2 regions of the Acuticoccus sp. I52.16.1 genome follow, and region 2 is predicted to be linked to the other one. Evidence: predicted binding sites of a transcription regulator. Region 2 holds the regulator's gene; the other holds the start of a gene.

Region 1 (8,073 bases), 1.4 Mb from region 2:
GGAATACGGCCTCATGCACGTGAAGCTCTACGAGGACATCGCCCGCCACGGCCATATCGCCACCACCTACGCCTATCCGGTCAAAGTGGAGGGGCGGTACGTCATGGACCCGTCGCCGACGCCGAAGTTCGACAATCCGAAGATGAACAACTCGCCCGCGCTGCAGCTTTTCGGCGCCGGCCGCGAGAAACGCATCTACGCGCTGCCGCCTTATACCGAGGTCATCAGCCTCGACTTCGAGGATCATCCGTTCGCCGTGCAAGCCTTTACGGAACCCTGCGCGCTGTGCGGGGCGACGGGCGTCTACCTCGACGAGATCGTCACCGACGATCGAGGCGGGCGGATGTACGCATGCTCGGACACCGACTACTGCGAGCAGCGCCGCGGCGAGGCACTCGCGGCCGAGTAGGACGGACGAAGTCCTATTTCCGGCAACATCGTGCAGAATCCGCCGGATGAAGTTGCGACGGACGTCAAGTGCCGTCGCGGCGAATTGGTAAACGTACGGTTGACAAATCCCCAGATTTTTATTGAATTTCTACAGTCGCGCGTCGGGTCCGAACGCGATCAGTCATTGGAGCATTTATGAAGCTGATCAGTATTGCCGCACTTTCCATCGCTATTGGCGCGCTCGCTTCCCCGGTGCTGGCCGGGGAGTACACGGACAGCTACGTCGTCGAGCAGGACGATCGTGGCGCGCAGAAGTGCTATGTCGGCACCTACTATCCGGCCCAGTACCGCGTCTATCCGAAGGGGGTGAAGCTGCGCGGCTCGCGCAAGACCATCTCCGTCAGCGGCGACCGCTACGTCGTCGGCCGCGACGCGCCGCTTTATATCGAGACCCGCAAGCGCGTGAAGGAAGACTACGTCAGCCTGCGGCCGACCGGCTGCTGAGCCGGCGCACCGGCCCGGCGGTGCCCTCCGGGCCGGCTCGACTCACTCCAAACTGACCACCATCGTCAGCCGGCAGGTCAGCAGCGCCGTGTTGCCGTCGACGATCTGGGTCCCGACCGAGCAGGCGCTGAGGTCCGTCGCGCCCAGCGAGAAGCCGGGCGTCGCACGGCCCACGGGCAGCGCCGCGGTATCGATGAGGTCGTAGGTCCGCTCGGCGATCTCCGCCTCGCTGAGCGTGCGCGCGCCGGGACTGTTGTCGGTCACGCGAATGTCGCCGCCGTCCTGGCAGACGTCGATCACCCCGTCCGAGCGGCAGGTCTCGTCGTCGAACGCGGCGGTCAGCCCCAGGCCGGACCAATCCCCCGAAATGCAGCCCGACAGCAGAAGTGCCGCGCCGATCAGCAGCGCCACGCCCAGCTTCGACATCTCGGGTCCCCTCTTGCGGTGCGTCTGACCAAGAGGTGAACGGACATGGTTAACGTCGCCTTGCCGGCTCCCCCGCCGCTGTGGGCCGGCCGCGGCCATCCACAGCCCGCGTGACCGGCGGCGGGCGGAGCGTCACAGTGCTGTCACCTCCAGTTGGCATTGGCACCGGGGCCACCCCCGGCCGCTCTCCCCAACCGCGCCGCGGCCGGCTATCGTCCCGCGGCGCCGCTTCGGGAACCGGTGAGGCGGTGGCACACGACGACGGGCGCACCCGCGACGGCCTCGCCGGGCCGCGCGCACGTCGCCATCGATCGGCGCGGCCCCACCGCCGCCACGCAAGGACAACGCGATGCGCTCCCACCCGGCGGCCGACGAGACCGCGCCCCCGACCGCCCCCGCCGGCGACCCGCCGCTCCTCACCGTGCAGCGTCTGACCAAGACCTACGGTGCGCGCATCGGCTGCGCCGACGTCTCGTTTTCGCTGTGGCCGGGAGAGGTTCTGGCGATCGTGGGCGAATCGGGGTCCGGCAAGACCACGCTGTTGAACACCGTCTCCCACCGCGTCCCGCGCACCAGCGGGGCCGTGACCTACCGGATGCGCGACGGCCGCGTGTGCGACCTCGACACGTTGAGCGAGGCCGAGCGGCGCTTCCTGGCCCGCACCGACTGGGGCTTCGTCCACCAGAACCCGGCGGACGGGCTGCGCATGGCGGTCTCGGCCGGCGGCAACGTGGGCGAGCGGCTGATGGCCGTCGGCGGCCGGCACTACGGCGACATCCGCCAGACCGCCGCCGACTGGCTGGAACGAGTCGAGATCCCGGCCGACCGGATCGACGATGCCCCGCGGACCTTTTCCGGCGGCATGCGCCAGCGGTTGCAGATCGCGCGCAACCTCGTCACCCACCCCCGCCTCGTCTTCCTCGACGAGCCGACCGGCGGGCTCGACGTCTCGGTCCAGGCGCGCGTTCTCGACGTGATGCGCCGTCTGGTCGCCGACCTCGGCCTCTCGGCCATCCTGGTGACGCACGACCTCGCCGTCGCCCGGCTGCTGGCCGACCGGATGATGGTGATGAAGGGGGGGCACGTGGTGGAGGAGGGGCTCACCGAGCGGGTGCTGGAAGACCCGCACCACCCCTATACGCAGCTCCTCGTCTCCTCGATCCTGGCCGTCTGACGGCAGCCGTCCGACCCGTGCCTGCGCGCAAGGAACCGCCCCGATGACGACCATCCTCGAGGTCGAAGACCTCGCCAAGACATTCACCATGCACCTGCGCGACGGGGTACGGCTGCCGGTCGTCGAGGGGGTCTCCTTCCAGGTGGCGGCCGGGGAGTGTGTGGTGCTGGGCGGACCGTCGGGCGCGGGAAAGAGCTCGGTTTTGAAGATCGTCGCCGGCACCTACGCGGCCAATGCCGGTGCAGTCCGGGTGCGCCACCGCGGCGTGTTGGTGGATACCACGCGGCTCTCCGCGCGCGACATGGGCGCGGTGCGGCGGGAGACCATCGCCGACGTGACGCAGTTTCTGCGCGCCATTCCGCGGGTGGCGGCGATCGACCTCGTGGCCGCGGCCGGCGGCGGCGGCGAGACGGCGCGCGAGGAAGCCGCCGTGCTGCTGGCGCGCCTCAACCTGCCGGAGCGCCTGTGGGACCTGCCGCCGGCGACGTTCTCCGGCGGCGAGAAGCAGCGGGTCAACATCGCCGCCGGCTTCATCCGCAAGACGCCCCTGCTGCTGGTCGACGAGCCGACCGCCAGCCTCGATCACGCCAACCGCGACGTCGTCGTCCGGCTGATCGGCGATAAGAAGGCCGCGGGCACCGCGGTCCTGGGCATCTTCCACGACCCCGAGGTGCGCGACGCGGTGTGCGAGCGCGTCGTCGATGTGACGCGGTTCGCGCCGCGGGAAGCGGCATGAAGCTCTCACCGGCGCCGACCGTCCACCCCACCGCCAGCGTCATCGACACGCCGCTCGGCCGGTGGACCGAAGTCGGCGCGCACACCTCGCTGAGTGCCTCGTCGCTCGGCGACTACAGCTACATCACCGAGTACGGGCAGGTGCTGTTCACCACCGTGGCGAAGTTCGCCTCCATCGCCGCGCACGTGCCTCTCAACCCGTCGAACCACCCGATCGAGCGGGCGGCCGCGCACCACTTCACCTACCGCGCGGGCGACTACTTCGAGGACGCGGCGCACGACGCGGGGATCTTCGCCTGGCGCCGTGCCGACGCGGTCACCGTCGGCAACGACGCGTGGATCGGCCATGGCGCGACGGTGATGCCGGGCGTGACCATCGGCGACGGCGCGGTGGTCGGCGCCGGGGCGGTGGTGACGCGGGACGTCGCGCCCTACTGGGTGGTGACCGGGGTGCCGGCGCGCCCGCTGCGGCCGCGGTTCGCGCAGCGCGTCGGCGAGCGGCTGATGGCGCTCGCGTGGTGGGACTGGAGCCACGAGCGCCTGCGCGCCGCCCTGCCGGATTTCCAGACGCTCCCCGTCGAGGCCTTCCTCGAGAAGTACGAGACGTGAGGCGGAGCTAGCGCCGCTTGCCGGCGATCTTCGAGGCGTTGGCGATGACGAAGAGGGTGCCGGCGACGAGCGCCACCGGGACCGCGTCGTCGCGCGTCAACTGGCCGAAGGGCGTGGTGGTGACGCCGACGCGCAGGCTGGTCACCAGGCCCGGCTTGCGGCGGCGCAGGGGCAGCTCCGTCGGCGGCGCCGGCTCGCGGGCGCCCATGGCGCGGCTCACCATCGGGCCCGCCGCCTCGAGTGCGCGCTTGGAGCCGGTGCGCCCCCGCACGGCGGCCAGCCGGGCTGCCTCGCCGCCGCGGTAGAAATTCTCGAGCAGCCGCTCCCGCGCCAGGGCGCGCCCCGTGGCGGGCGTCGTGTGGAGCACCGGCGCCGGCCGGGCGGGCCGCAGGAGCGTGGGGTGCAGCGTCGCCTCGTCCTCTTCGTCTTCGACCGGGATCAGCCGCTCGTCCTCCAGCACCACCAGCAGGCCGAAGCCCGCGAACGCGGCGACGTCGACAACGCCGTAGAGTGCCTGCTGCCACGGGTGCCCGATGACGCCCTGGAAGTCGGGGCCGAGGAAGAAGATCACCGGCCACAGGCCCCACAGCGCCATCAGCACCGTGGCGTGGCGCTCGTAGAGGTCGGCCCGGACGGGGTGGCCGGCATGCGCCGCCTCGCGGATCGGCCGCCACAGCAGCGCGTAGAGGAGCCCCATCGCGGCCAGCGAGACCAGGAACCAGATCCACACCGCACCGCCATATTGCACCGCGGCAACGGCGCGTGCGAGCACCATCACGGCGTCGACGAAGAGGACCGTCAGCGCCATCGGCAGCAGCGTATGGCCGACGGGCGCGGCAGTGACCATCAGCGCCGCCAACAGGAGCGGCGTGGCGAGGAGCCAGACGAGGTGATGCGTCTCGATCTCCAGCGGCCCCAGCGCCAGGAAGCGGCCGCCGGTGGCGAGCACGACGTAGAGGATCGCCGCGATGGCGCAGACGAGGGCGTGCAGGCCGGTGCGGGTCGCCTGGCGCCGCGTCTGAAAGCCGCCCAGAGCGAGGATCGCGGCCGCCCCCAGGCCGAGGCATGCGGCGGCGATCCAGTCTATGGTGGTGCTCATCGTGGACCTCGCGTCACAGCTGCAGGGCGGGGTTGCAATGCTGGCACACGAAGTGGTGTCGACGAAGTGTCACATTCTTGTGTGAGATGACCATATGGGTGGTCCATTCCTAGCATCGGTCGCTCCGGCTCATGCCACGCACATCTGACGATAAACGACCGACCCCTGGGTATAGTTCGTCCCCGGAAGCTGAAGGACCGATGCGTTACGCCGTGTACCTGACCCCACCGCGAGGGTCGCCGTTGGCCGAAGCCGCCGCCGCGTGGCTCGGTCGTTCCCCGTTTCGCCCCGGTGAGACCGTCGCCGCCGCGCCCGCCGTGGCCCTGCCCGAGGTGCCGGCGCGCTATGGGTTCCATGCGACCTTGCGCGCCCCCTTCCGCCTGGCGCACGGGACCACCGAGCGGGATCTGCTGAGGCATTTTGCGCAGTTCGCGGCGGCGCGCCCGCCTCTGCGACCGGTGCTCTCCATCGCGCCGCTGTCGCGCTTCCTGGCCTTCCGCTCCGCCGACCGTGCGATCGACAAGGCGGCGCGGGCGACGATGGAGGCGTTCGACCGGATGCGCGCTCCACTGTCGGACGCGGAACGCGCGCGGCGGCAGGTGGACCGGCTCGACGGGCGCGAATTGGAGCTTCTCAACCGCTGGGGCTACCCCTACGTGATGGACCGCTACGTCTTCCACATGACCCTGTCGGGCCCGCTCGACGCGGGCGGCCTGACCGAGGTCACCGCCGCGGCGCGCGCGCATTTCGGCCCGCTCGACGGAGCGCCGCATCCGCTGATCCACGCCGTCTACCGCGAGGACGAGCCTGGGCGACCCTTTACCGTGATCGCGACGCAGGATGCCGTCGACGACGACAAGCCGGACCCAGCCCATTGACGACATTGACGAACGCGACCCTGGTGCTGCCGGACGAGGTGATCCGCGGCCACATCGTGATGGAGGACGGACGCATCGCCGCGATCGGCGAGGGCCATGCGCGCGGCGAGGACTGCGAGGGCGATGTCATCGTCCCCGGCCTGATCGAGCTGCACACCGACCACCTGGAGACCCACATCGCCCCGCGCCCGAAGGTGCGCTGGAACATGACGGCGGCGATCCAGGCGCACGACGCGCAGATCGCCGCGTCCGGCATCACCACCGTACTCGACGCGCTGCGCGTGGGGCTCGACGCGGACGCCAACATCACGTCGCAGGACTCGCGTGAGTTCGCCGACGCGATCGTCGCGGCGGAGGAGGAGGGGCGGTTGCGCGCCGAGCACCATTTCCACCTGCGCTGCGAGGTGTCGGACGAGATGGCGGTCGACGGGTTCGAGTTGTTCGACGACGTCGCCAAGGTGCGGCTGATCTCGTTGATGGACCACACGCCGGGGCAGCGCCAGTTCCGCTCGCTGGAGGCCTACAAGGTCTATTTCCAGGGCAAGAGCGGGATGAACGACGCCGAGTTCGAGGTCTTCCAGGCCGAGCGGCGTGCGCGGGCGGCCATATGGTCGGACCGCAACCGACGGGCGTTGGCGGACCGGGCGAAGTCGCGCGGGGTGATTATCGCCAGCCACGACGACGCGACGCTGGCACACGTCGAGGAGGCGATCCGCGACGGGGTCACGCTGGCGGAGTTCCCGACCACGGTGGAGGCCGCCGCCGCCTCGCGCGAGGCGGACATGCAGATCCTGATGGGTGGTCCGAACATGGTCCGCGGCGGCTCGCATTCGGGCAACGTGTCGGCCGGCGAACTGGCGGACATGGGCATGCTGGACATCCTGTCGTCCGACTATGTGCCGTTCTCGATGCTGCAGGCGGTGTTCGTGCTGTCCGACCGGGAAGGGTGGACGCTGCCGGCGGCGATGGCGACTGTGACCGCCAATCCCGCCCTCGCGCTGGAGATGGCCGACCGCGGCCGCCTCCGGGAGGGTTTGCGGGCCGACATGGTCCGCGTGCGGCGCCGCGCGCCCGGCGAAGTGCCGGTGGTACGCGGGGTGTGGCGCGAGGGGCGACGGGTCGTGTGAACGGGCCGGGGGCGCGCGTCAGGCGGCGCGCACCTCGGTGAGGAACTGCGAGAATACGGTCCGCAGCTGGCTCGTCACGTCGCTCATGCGGGTGGCGGTATGTTGCACGTCGTGCGCGTCGGCGGAAGTCTTCTCCGCGGCGCAGACCACCCCGCGCACCGAGTCCGAGGCGGTGGACGATCCCGTCGACGCCGCCTTCACGCCGGCGCCGATGTCGCGCGTCGCGGCGCTCTGCTGCGCCATCACCGACGAGATCCCCAGCGCGGCCGAGCGCAGCGAGTCGAAGCGCGACAGAATGTCGTCGATGCCCTGGATGGCGGTCTTGGTCTCCTTCTGAATGTCGTCGATCTGCTTGGCGATCTCGTTGGTGGCGGCGGCGGTCTGGTTGGCGAGTGCCTTCACCTCGTGGGCGACGACGGCGAAGCCGCGGCCCGCCGGCCCCGCCCGTTCCGCCTCGATGGTCGCGTTCAGCGCCAAGAGGTTGGTCTGCTCGGCGATGTCGGCGATCATCGTGGCGACGTTGTTGATCGCCTCCGCGGCGCTGGCGAGCCCGGTCACGCGCGAGGACGTGTCGTGGACGACGCTGGCGGCCTCGTCGGTCGCCTTCTGCGAGGCGCCGACCTTGGATGAGATCTCGTCGAACGAGCTGTAGAGCTGTTCGATCGCCGCGGCGACGCCCTGCACGGCGCGGGCGGCCGAGTCGGAGGAGGTCTTCGCCTCGGTGGAATCGCGGGCCGTATGGTCGGCGGTGTTGGCGAGGTTCTCGGCCACCGAGGCCAGCGCGTGGCTCATGTCGTCGAGGTCGGCGAGGGTGCGCTGGGCGCGGCTCTGGAACTCGTTGATGGTCTCCTCCACCCGATGCGCGCGGGCTTCGTCCTCGAGGTGGCGGGCGTGCTCCTTGGCGACCAGGTCTTTACGCTCCACCTCGCTCTGACGCATCAGTTCCAGCGCCCGGCCGATGTCGCCGATCTCGTCGGTCCGGTCGGCCTCCTCGATCGTCAGGTCGGTGATGCCCTCGCTGACCTGACCGATGTGCGACACGATCCGGGCGATCGGCCGCTTCAGGCGGCGCACGTTGATGATCGAGATCAGGATGCAGATGATCGCCATCACCGCGTTGCCGGCGGCGAC
Region 2 (8,073 bases):
ATCAGTCCCTCGCCGCGGACGGTCTCGAACACGCTCGGGTGGGAATCGACGACGCCCGCCAGCGACTGCATCAGGAACGCGCCCTTGCGCTTGACCTCGTCGAGGAAGCCGTCGGCGAGCACCACGTCCAGCACCGCGTTGGAGACGGCGCAGGCGAGCGGCGTGCCGCCGAAGGTGGTGCCGTGCGTGCCGGGCGTCATCGCGTCACCGACCGCCGCGGTGGCGAGGCAGGCGCCGATCGGGAACCCGCCGCCCAGGCCCTTGGCCGCCGACAGGATGTCGGGCGTCACGCCGAGCGCCTCGTAGGCGAAGAGCGTGCCGAAGCGGCCGACGCCGGTCTGGATCTCGTCGAAGATCAGCACCAGGCCGTGGTCGTCGCACAGTTTGCGCAGCGCGCGCAGGAACTCGCGGTCGACGAGCTGCACGCCGCCCTCGCCCTGCACCGGCTCGACCATGATCGCCGCCGTCTCGGGACCGATCACGGCCTTCACCGCATCGAGGTCGCCCAGCGGCACCTTGTCGAAGCCGGGGGCGGGCTCGCCGAAGCCTTCCATATATTTGGCGACGCCGGTCGCGGCGAGCGCACCGAGCGTGCGGCCGTGGAAGGCGCCCTGGAAGGTGACGATGCGCACCCGCTCGGGGTGGCCGCTCACATATTGATAGCGCCGCGCGGTCTTGATGGCGGCCTCGTTGGCCTCCGCGCCGGAGTTGCAGAAGAACACGCGCTCGGCGAACGTCGCCGCGGTCAGCCGGTCGGCCAGCCGCTCCTGCTCGGGGATCCGGTAGAGGTTGGACGTGTGCCAGACCTTCGTGGCCGCCTCTTGCAGGACGGCGACGAGATGCGGGTGGGCATGGCCGACGCTGGTCACGGCGATGCCGGACCCCATGTCGAGATATCGTCGCCCGTCCGTGCCCACGAGCCAGACGCCCTCGCCCTTCTCGAAGGCGATGTCGGCGCGGTTGTAGGTCGGGAACAGGCTGTTCGTCGTCATGGGTAAAACTCGCGGTTTTGCGAAGGTTGTCCCCAGCTCCTTGCAAGGTACTGCGGACAGGCCGGCTTTCTTTCCGATGGTTGGGGAAAAAGCAAGGTTTGAGTCGCGGCGGACTCGCCGACTCTAGACCGCGAATCGCCAAATCTCTTACGATTCGGGGCGTAAAGACAGGACATCGCCCGGCTCCCTTCTATCCACCGACCGTCCTGGTCGGCTGTGGACGGCATGTGGATCGGCGGTGAGCAAAGGGAATGGCGATGAGCTGGACCGACGAGCGAATCGAGGTTTTGCGAAAGCTGTGGGCCGAGGGGATGTCCGCGTCACAGATCGCCAGCTCCCTGGGCGGGGTGACCCGCAACGCCGTCATCGGCAAGATCCATCGCCTGGGCCTCTCGGGCCGGGTGAAGGCACCGCAGACGCGGGCGACGCGGGCCCGGAGTGCTCCCATCGTCGCCCCCAAGCCCGCCGCCGCGCCGCGGGTGATGGCCGCCGGCGCCGTCGCGGTGAAGGTCGTCGAGGAGCCGGAGATCGAAGAGATCCCGCAGACCGCCGAGATCGTGCCGTTGACCGAAGGCATGACCTTGATGGACCTCTCCGCCTCGACCTGCCGCTGGCCGGTGGGCGATCCGTCCGACCCCGCCTTCCGCTTCTGCGGCGCGCGCACCACGCAGGGCGACACCTACTGCCGCGCCCACGCCGAGCAGGCCTTCCCCTCCCGCCGCTCGAAGTCGAGCTGACGCGCCGCGCCGGAAGGCGCGCGGGGCCGCCGCCGCGGCCCCTCAGCGGATGTGGAACTGGTCGTTGAAGGCGTAGCCCGCGCCGCGCACGGTGCGGATCGGATCCTTGGCCTTGCCGCGATTGATCGCCTTGCGCAGCCGGCCGATGTGCACGTCCACCGTCCGCTCGTCGACGTAGACGTCCCGCCCCCACACCCCGTCGAGGAGCTGCTCGCGCGAGAACACGCGGCCGGGCGACTGCATCAGGAACTCCAGCAGGCGGAACTCGGTCGGGCCGAGGTGGACCTCGCGTGTCGAGCGGCGGACGCGGTGGGTCGTGCGGTCGAGCTCGATGTCGCCGGCGCGCAGCAGGGACGAGACCATGGCCGGCTTGGTGCGGCGCAGGATGGCGCGGATGCGGGCCATCAGCTCCGGCGTCGAGAACGGCTTGACCACATAGTCGTCGGCGCCGGTGGCGAGGCCGCGGATCCGCTCGGTCTCCTCGCCGCGCGCCGTCAGCATGATGATCGGAAGGTTCTCCGACTGCGGGCGCGAGCGCAGGCGCCGGCACAGCTCGATGCCGGAGAGCCCCGGCAGCATCCAGTCGAGGATGAGAAGGTCCGGCAGCCCCTCCAGGAGGCGCAGCTCGGCCTCGTCGCCGCGGCTCGCGCAGTCGACGTCATAGCCCTCGGCTTCCAGGTTGTAGCGCAGGACGAGGGTCAGCGGCTCCTCGTCCTCGACGATCATCACCTGCGGCAAATCTAGCGACCTCCGCTACCGTTCTTGGGCTCGGCCCAGTCGGCGGAGAGGTAGGACGAGGAATCGCCCTTCGCCCGCGCTTCGACCGGCTGCTCGCCCGTCACCAGGAAGTGGATGTTTTCGGCGATGTTGGTGGCGTGGTCGCCGATCCGCTCGATGTTCTTGGCACAGAACAACAGGTGCGTGCAGAACGTGATGTTGCGCGGATCTTCCATCATGTAGGTCAGCAGCTCGCGGAAGATCGAGGTGTAGATGGCGTCGATCTCGTCGTCCCGGCTGCGCACGTCGAGAGCGGCGGACAGGTCCTGCGAGGTGAACGCGTCGAGCACCGCCTTCAGTTGCTCGAGCGCGATGTCGGACATGTGCTCGACCCCCAGCGCGACGCGCGGCGGGTAGGCCCGCCCCTCGATCGCCATCACCCGTTTGGCGTTGTTCTTGGCGAGGTCGCCGACGCGCTCGAGGTCGGAGGAGATGCGCATCGCCGCGACCAGCTCGCGCAGCGGCTTGCCGGCCGGGCGGTGCGCCGCGATCAGGTCCACCGCATGGTTCTCGACGCTGCGCTGCATGGCGTCGAGACGCTGATCGGCCTCGATCACCGAACGCGCGCGCTGACTGTCGATGCGCGTCAACGCGGTGACGCTGTCCATCACCAACTGCTCCGCGAGACCGCCCATTTCGGCGACCTCGGCCGCGAGACTGACAAGCTCGCGGTCCCGATCACGTGTCAGCACCAACGCGCTGCCCCCCACTCAAGACTCGTCCCGCGTATCCTAACCGAACACGCCCGAAATATAATCGCGCGTCCGCGGCTCCTGCGGGTTCTCGAAGATTTCCTTGGTCGGCCCCTCCTCGACGAGATCGCCGAGGTGGAAGTAGGCCGTCCGGTCCGAGACGCGTTGCGCCTGGCTCATCGAGTGCGTCACGATGATGATCGTGTAGTTCTGCCGCAGCTCCTTGATGAGCCCCTCGACCGTCTGCGTCGCGATCGGGTCGAGCGCCGAGCACGGCTCGTCCATCAGGATCACTTCCGGCTCGACCGCGACGGCACGGGCGATGCACAGGCGCTGCTGCTGTCCGCCCGAGAGGCCGGTGCCCGGCTCCTGGAGGCGGTCCTTCACCTCGTTCCAGAGGCCGGCACGGGTCAGCGAGCGCTCGACGATGACGTCGAGGTCGGCCTTCTTGTGGGCCAGGCCGTGGATGCGCGGGCCGTAGGCGATGTTCTCGAAGATCGACTTCGGGAACGGGTTCGGCTTCTGGAACACCATGCCGACGCGGGCGCGCAGCAGGACCACGTCGAGCGTGTGGTCGTTGAGGTCCTCGCCGTCCATGTTGAGCTGGCCGAGGACGCGGCAGCCCGGAATGGTGTCGTTCATGCGGTTGAAGCAGCGCAGGAACGTCGACTTGCCGCAGCCCGACGGGCCGATGAACGCCGTCACCGCCTGGGCCGGAATGTCGATCGAGATCCCGTGCACGGCTTCCTTGGTGCCGTAGATCACCGAGACGTCCTTCGCCTCGATCTTGGTCGGGCGCGGTTCGGGATCGGGGATCCGGACGGTCTGGAACCGGTTGTGCGTCTCCGGATGCTTCAGGTCCGGCTTTTTCACGTCCACTTCGGCGACGGCCATCGGCTCGTTTCCTTTTTCAATCACGGTCGTTACCAGCGCCGCTCGAAGCGGTGGCGCATGAGGATGGCGAGGGCGTTCAGGGTCACCATGACGGCCAGCAGTACAAGGATGGCCGCCGAGGTCCGCGCTTCGAAGAAATTGCGGTTCTCGTTCCCCTGCCAGAGATAGATCTGAACGGGCAGAGCGGAAGACTGGTCGAGCGGGGTCGACGGCACCGAGGCGACGAAGGCGTTCATCCCGATCAGCAGTAGCGGTGCGGTCTCGCCCAGGGCCTGTGCGACGCCGATGATGGCACCGGTGAGCATACCCGGCACCGCCAGGGGCAGGGTGTGGTGGAACATCGCCTGCGTCGGCGAGGCGCCGATGCCGAGCGCGGCCTGGCGGATCGACGGCGGCACCGCGCGCAGGGCGGCGCGCGAGGCGATGATCACCGTCGGCAGCGTCATCAGCGAGAGGACGAGACCGCCCACCAGCGGCGCCGACAGCGGCAACCCCAGGAAGTTGATGAACACCGCCGCGCCGAGCAGGCCGAACACGATGGAGGGCACCGCGGCGAGGTTGTTGATGTTCACCTCGATGAGGTCGGTCACGCGGTTCTTGGGCGCGAACTCCTCCAGGTAGATCGCCGCCATCACGCCGACCGGGACGGCGACCGCCATGACGATGACCATCATCATCACGGAGCCGACGATGGCGCCGAGGAGACCCGCCGTCGCACCGGAGGAGCGCGAATCGACGTTGGTGAACATCGACGAGGCGAAGTTCATCTCGATCACGCCGTCTTCGTAGAGCTCGTCCGCCCACTGCTGCTGCTCGGCGGCGAGCTGCTGGAAGCGCTGGGGCAGGTCGCGGTCGATGTTGCCCTTCAGCCAGACGTCGACGTTCTCGGAGGCCACCAGCGCCACCGGCACCGTCTGGCCGATGATGTCGGGGTTCGCCTCGACCATCTCCCAAAGCTTCACGCGCTCATTGGAGGCGACGAGGCCGAAGGCGGCACGGCGCATGTCTTCGGCGCCGGCGGCGGGGATGAACTTGGCGATCGCATTCTGGATCAGGTTGTCCCAATCCGCGCGGCGCAGGGCGCGCTGCCAGGCGATCAGCTCCTTGTGGAAGTCCGCCGCCGACTGGCCGGGCTGCTGCGTCGGCCGCGGGTCGATGTCGATGACCTCGGGATCGAACGTCAGCTCCAGGTGCAGCGTCGCCTGCCAGAAGGCGGGCACGCCCTTGTAGAGGATCGACCCGAAGAGGATGCCGACCAGCGAGATGCCGATCAGTATCGCGCCCAGGCCCACGGCCTTGAACGTCGCCTCCGCGCGGTGACGCTGGCCCAGCTTGGCCGCCACCAGGTCGCGATTGGACTTGCCCTGCGCGATACCGCCGGGCGTGGTTGCAGTCGTGGCCATGGGTCTACTCGTATTGCTCGCGATATTTCCGGACGATGTAGATGGCCACCACGTTGAGACACAGCGTGATGACGAACAGCGTGAGGCCCAGCGCGAAGGCCACCAGCGACTGCGGCGAGGCGAAGTCGGTATCGCCGGTGAGCTGGTTGACGATGGTGACCGTCACGGTCGACACCGCCTCGAAGGGGTTGGCGGTCAGCACCGGCGAGTTGCCCGCCGCCAGCACGACGATCATCGTCTCGCCGATCGCGCGCGACACCGCCAGCAGGAAGGCGCCGACGATGCCCGGCAGCGCCGCCGGCAGGATTACCCGGCGGATCGTCTCGGAGTGCGTCGCGCCGAGGCCGTAGGAGCCGTCGCGCATCGCCTGCGGCACCTGGCTGATGATGTCGTCCGACAGCGAGGACACGAACGGGATGATCATGATCCCCATCACCACGCCGGCGGTGAAGGCCGAAGTCGCGTTGATGCTGAGGCCGATCATGCCGCCGACCTCGGCGAGGAAGGGGCCCACCGTGAAGGCGGCGAAGATGCCGTAGACGATGGTCGGAATGCCGGCGAGGATTTCCAGCAGCGGCTTGGCGACGAAGCGGAACTTCGGGCCGGCATATTCGGAGAGGTAGACCGCCGCCATCAGGCCGATCGGCACCGCGACGCACATCGCGATGATGGTGATCATGATCGTGCCCCACAGCAGCGGGAGCAGACCGAAGTCGCCCTGACCGCCGGAGCCGGTCGTCGAGAAGCGCGGGTTCCAGCTGGTGCCGAAGAAGAAGTCCAGCGGGTTGACGTAGGTGAAGAAGCGCACGGCCTCGCCCAGAACCGACAGGACGATGCCCACCGTCGTCAGGATGGCGATGCCCGAGCAGACGATGAGCAGCATCTCGATCGCCGTCTCGACCCGATTGCGGGCGCGGAAATAAGGGGAGATCCTGCGACGCGCGACCAGCGTGCCGGCGAAGGCCGCGACCGCGATCAGCGCGACCAGCGACAGGTGGCCGATCCACTTGAAGGTGCGTACCGCGGCGACGGCCTGCGCCTGGTAGGGCGCCGGCTCGCCGAACATGCCGAAGCCGCCGACGATGCTCTCGACCTGGTGGGTCTGCGTGACCAGCGCCTGCTCGTCCTGCAGCACCTCCTGCGGGAAGTAGGAGTGGATCACGGCCGTCTGAATCTGCGGCGCCAGAAGGGTGTAGACGATGAAGATGATCACCGCCGGGATGGCGCACCACAGGACGAGGTAGAGGCCGTAATAAGGTGGACGCGAGTGCAATCGCTGACCGGTCTGCGCGGCGATCCGGCGGCTGGCGCCGGCTCCCCACGTGTAGACGAAGCTGAGCACGACCAGAACGATCGCGATGATGATGAATGTGTTCACGTCAGGGCCAAACCTTCGCTCGGCGTTGCGACTCGGCGCGGGCCCGGCAGGGACCGCAGGCGGCGTCTTGGCTCATTGTGCGTTGGGGTACCGGCGAGCGGCGCCATGCAAAAGCCGACCGCTGGGTGCGGCCGGCGCTCTTGAAACCGCGGGGCGACGCGCGCCCCGCGAACGTCACCGATCAGAGGGAGACGTTGGTCTGGCTCTCGATCTTGTCGATCTGCGCCTCGCGCTCGTCGGCCGACAGCGGGATCAGACCCATGTCGGACAGCGGCGAACCCTCGCCCGAGACGTCCTCGGAGACGAAGAACAGGGCGTAGTCCTGCAGGCCCGGAATGGCGCCGATGTGCGCGGCCTTGATGTAGAAGAAGAGCGGACGGGAGACGGGGTACTCGCCGGTCGCGATGGTCTCCATGGAGGGCTCGACACCGTCGATGGTGGCGACCTGGAGACGGTCACGGTTCTGGTCGTAGAAGGACAGACCGAAGACGCCGACGGCGTTCGGCTGGGCGTCGAGGCGGCCGAGGGTCTCGGTGTAGTCACCGGCGACCTCGATCACGCGGCCGTCCTGGCGCAGGCCCAGGCACTTCTCCTCGGCGGCCTCGCCGAGCGCCTCGATCACTTCGAAGGTCTCGCAGCCCGGCAGGACCACCTTCTCTTCGAACACTTCGCGCGTGCCGTGGTTGGTGCCCGGGATCACGAGGGTGATCTCCTGGTCCGGCAGCGAGGCGTCGATCTGGTTCCAGTTGGTGTAGGGGTTGGCGGCGAGCTCACCGTCGACCGGGACCTCGGCGGCGAGCGCCTGGTAGAGCTGCGCCGGGGTCAGCTCGAAGTGGCCGGTGCTGATGTCGGACGCGAAGACGATGCCGTCGTAGCCGACCTTGACTTCGACGATCTTCTCGACGCCGGCCTCGGCGCACGCGTCGATCTCCTTCTGGCGGATCTGGCGCGAAGCGTTGGCGATGTCGATGGTGTTCTCACCGACGCCGGCGCAGAACTGGCGCAGGCCGCCCGAGGAACCGCCCGAGCCGACGACCGGCGTGTTGAACTCCGGATAAGCGTTGCCGAACTCTTCGGCGACGACCGACGCGAACGGCAGAACCGTCGACGAACCGGCGATCTGGATGGTGTCACGGGTCTGAGCGGCGGCACCGGTGGCGACGAGCGCGCCGGCAGCCACGAGAGCGGCGAGGCTGGTGA

Evidence for each region. Region 2 encodes PhoB, which activates phosphate uptake and scavenging genes when phosphate is short. Its sites were predicted from a motif close to TGTCATNNANCTGTCAT; they were not measured.
Region 1: the regulator PhoB is predicted to act here: its motif matches at 4,994-5,010, upstream of MRB58_RS06630 (DUF1045 domain-containing protein).

Annotation. Positions count from the first base shown of each region.
Region 1 covers NZ_CP094828.1:1,465,402-1,473,474, reverse strand. The annotation lists gene MRB58_RS06665 (alpha-D-ribose 1-methylphosphonate 5-phosphate C-P-lyase PhnJ) at 1-409, shown strand, start outside; gene MRB58_RS06660 (hypothetical protein) at 586-894, shown strand; gene MRB58_RS06655 (hypothetical protein) at 937-1,320, opposite strand; gene phnK (phosphonate C-P lyase system protein PhnK) at 1,670-2,494, shown strand; gene phnL (phosphonate C-P lyase system protein PhnL) at 2,538-3,230, shown strand; gene MRB58_RS06640 (DapH/DapD/GlmU-related protein) at 3,227-3,838, shown strand; gene MRB58_RS06635 (bacteriorhodopsin) at 3,846-4,937, opposite strand; gene MRB58_RS06630 (DUF1045 domain-containing protein) at 5,180-5,815, shown strand; gene MRB58_RS06625 (alpha-D-ribose 1-methylphosphonate 5-triphosphate diphosphatase) at 5,812-6,942, shown strand; gene MRB58_RS06620 (methyl-accepting chemotaxis protein) at 6,961-8,073, opposite strand, start outside.
Region 2 covers NZ_CP094828.1:2,827,298-2,835,370, reverse strand. The annotation lists gene MRB58_RS12830 (aspartate aminotransferase family protein) at 1-992, opposite strand, end outside; gene MRB58_RS12825 (GcrA family cell cycle regulator) at 1,250-1,729, shown strand; gene phoB (phosphate regulon transcriptional regulator PhoB) at 1,772-2,455, opposite strand; gene phoU (phosphate signaling complex protein PhoU) at 2,470-3,201, opposite strand; gene pstB (phosphate ABC transporter ATP-binding protein PstB) at 3,238-4,092, opposite strand; gene pstA (phosphate ABC transporter permease PstA) at 4,122-5,495, opposite strand; gene pstC (phosphate ABC transporter permease subunit PstC) at 5,500-6,873, opposite strand; gene MRB58_RS12795 (substrate-binding domain-containing protein) at 7,055-8,073, opposite strand, start outside.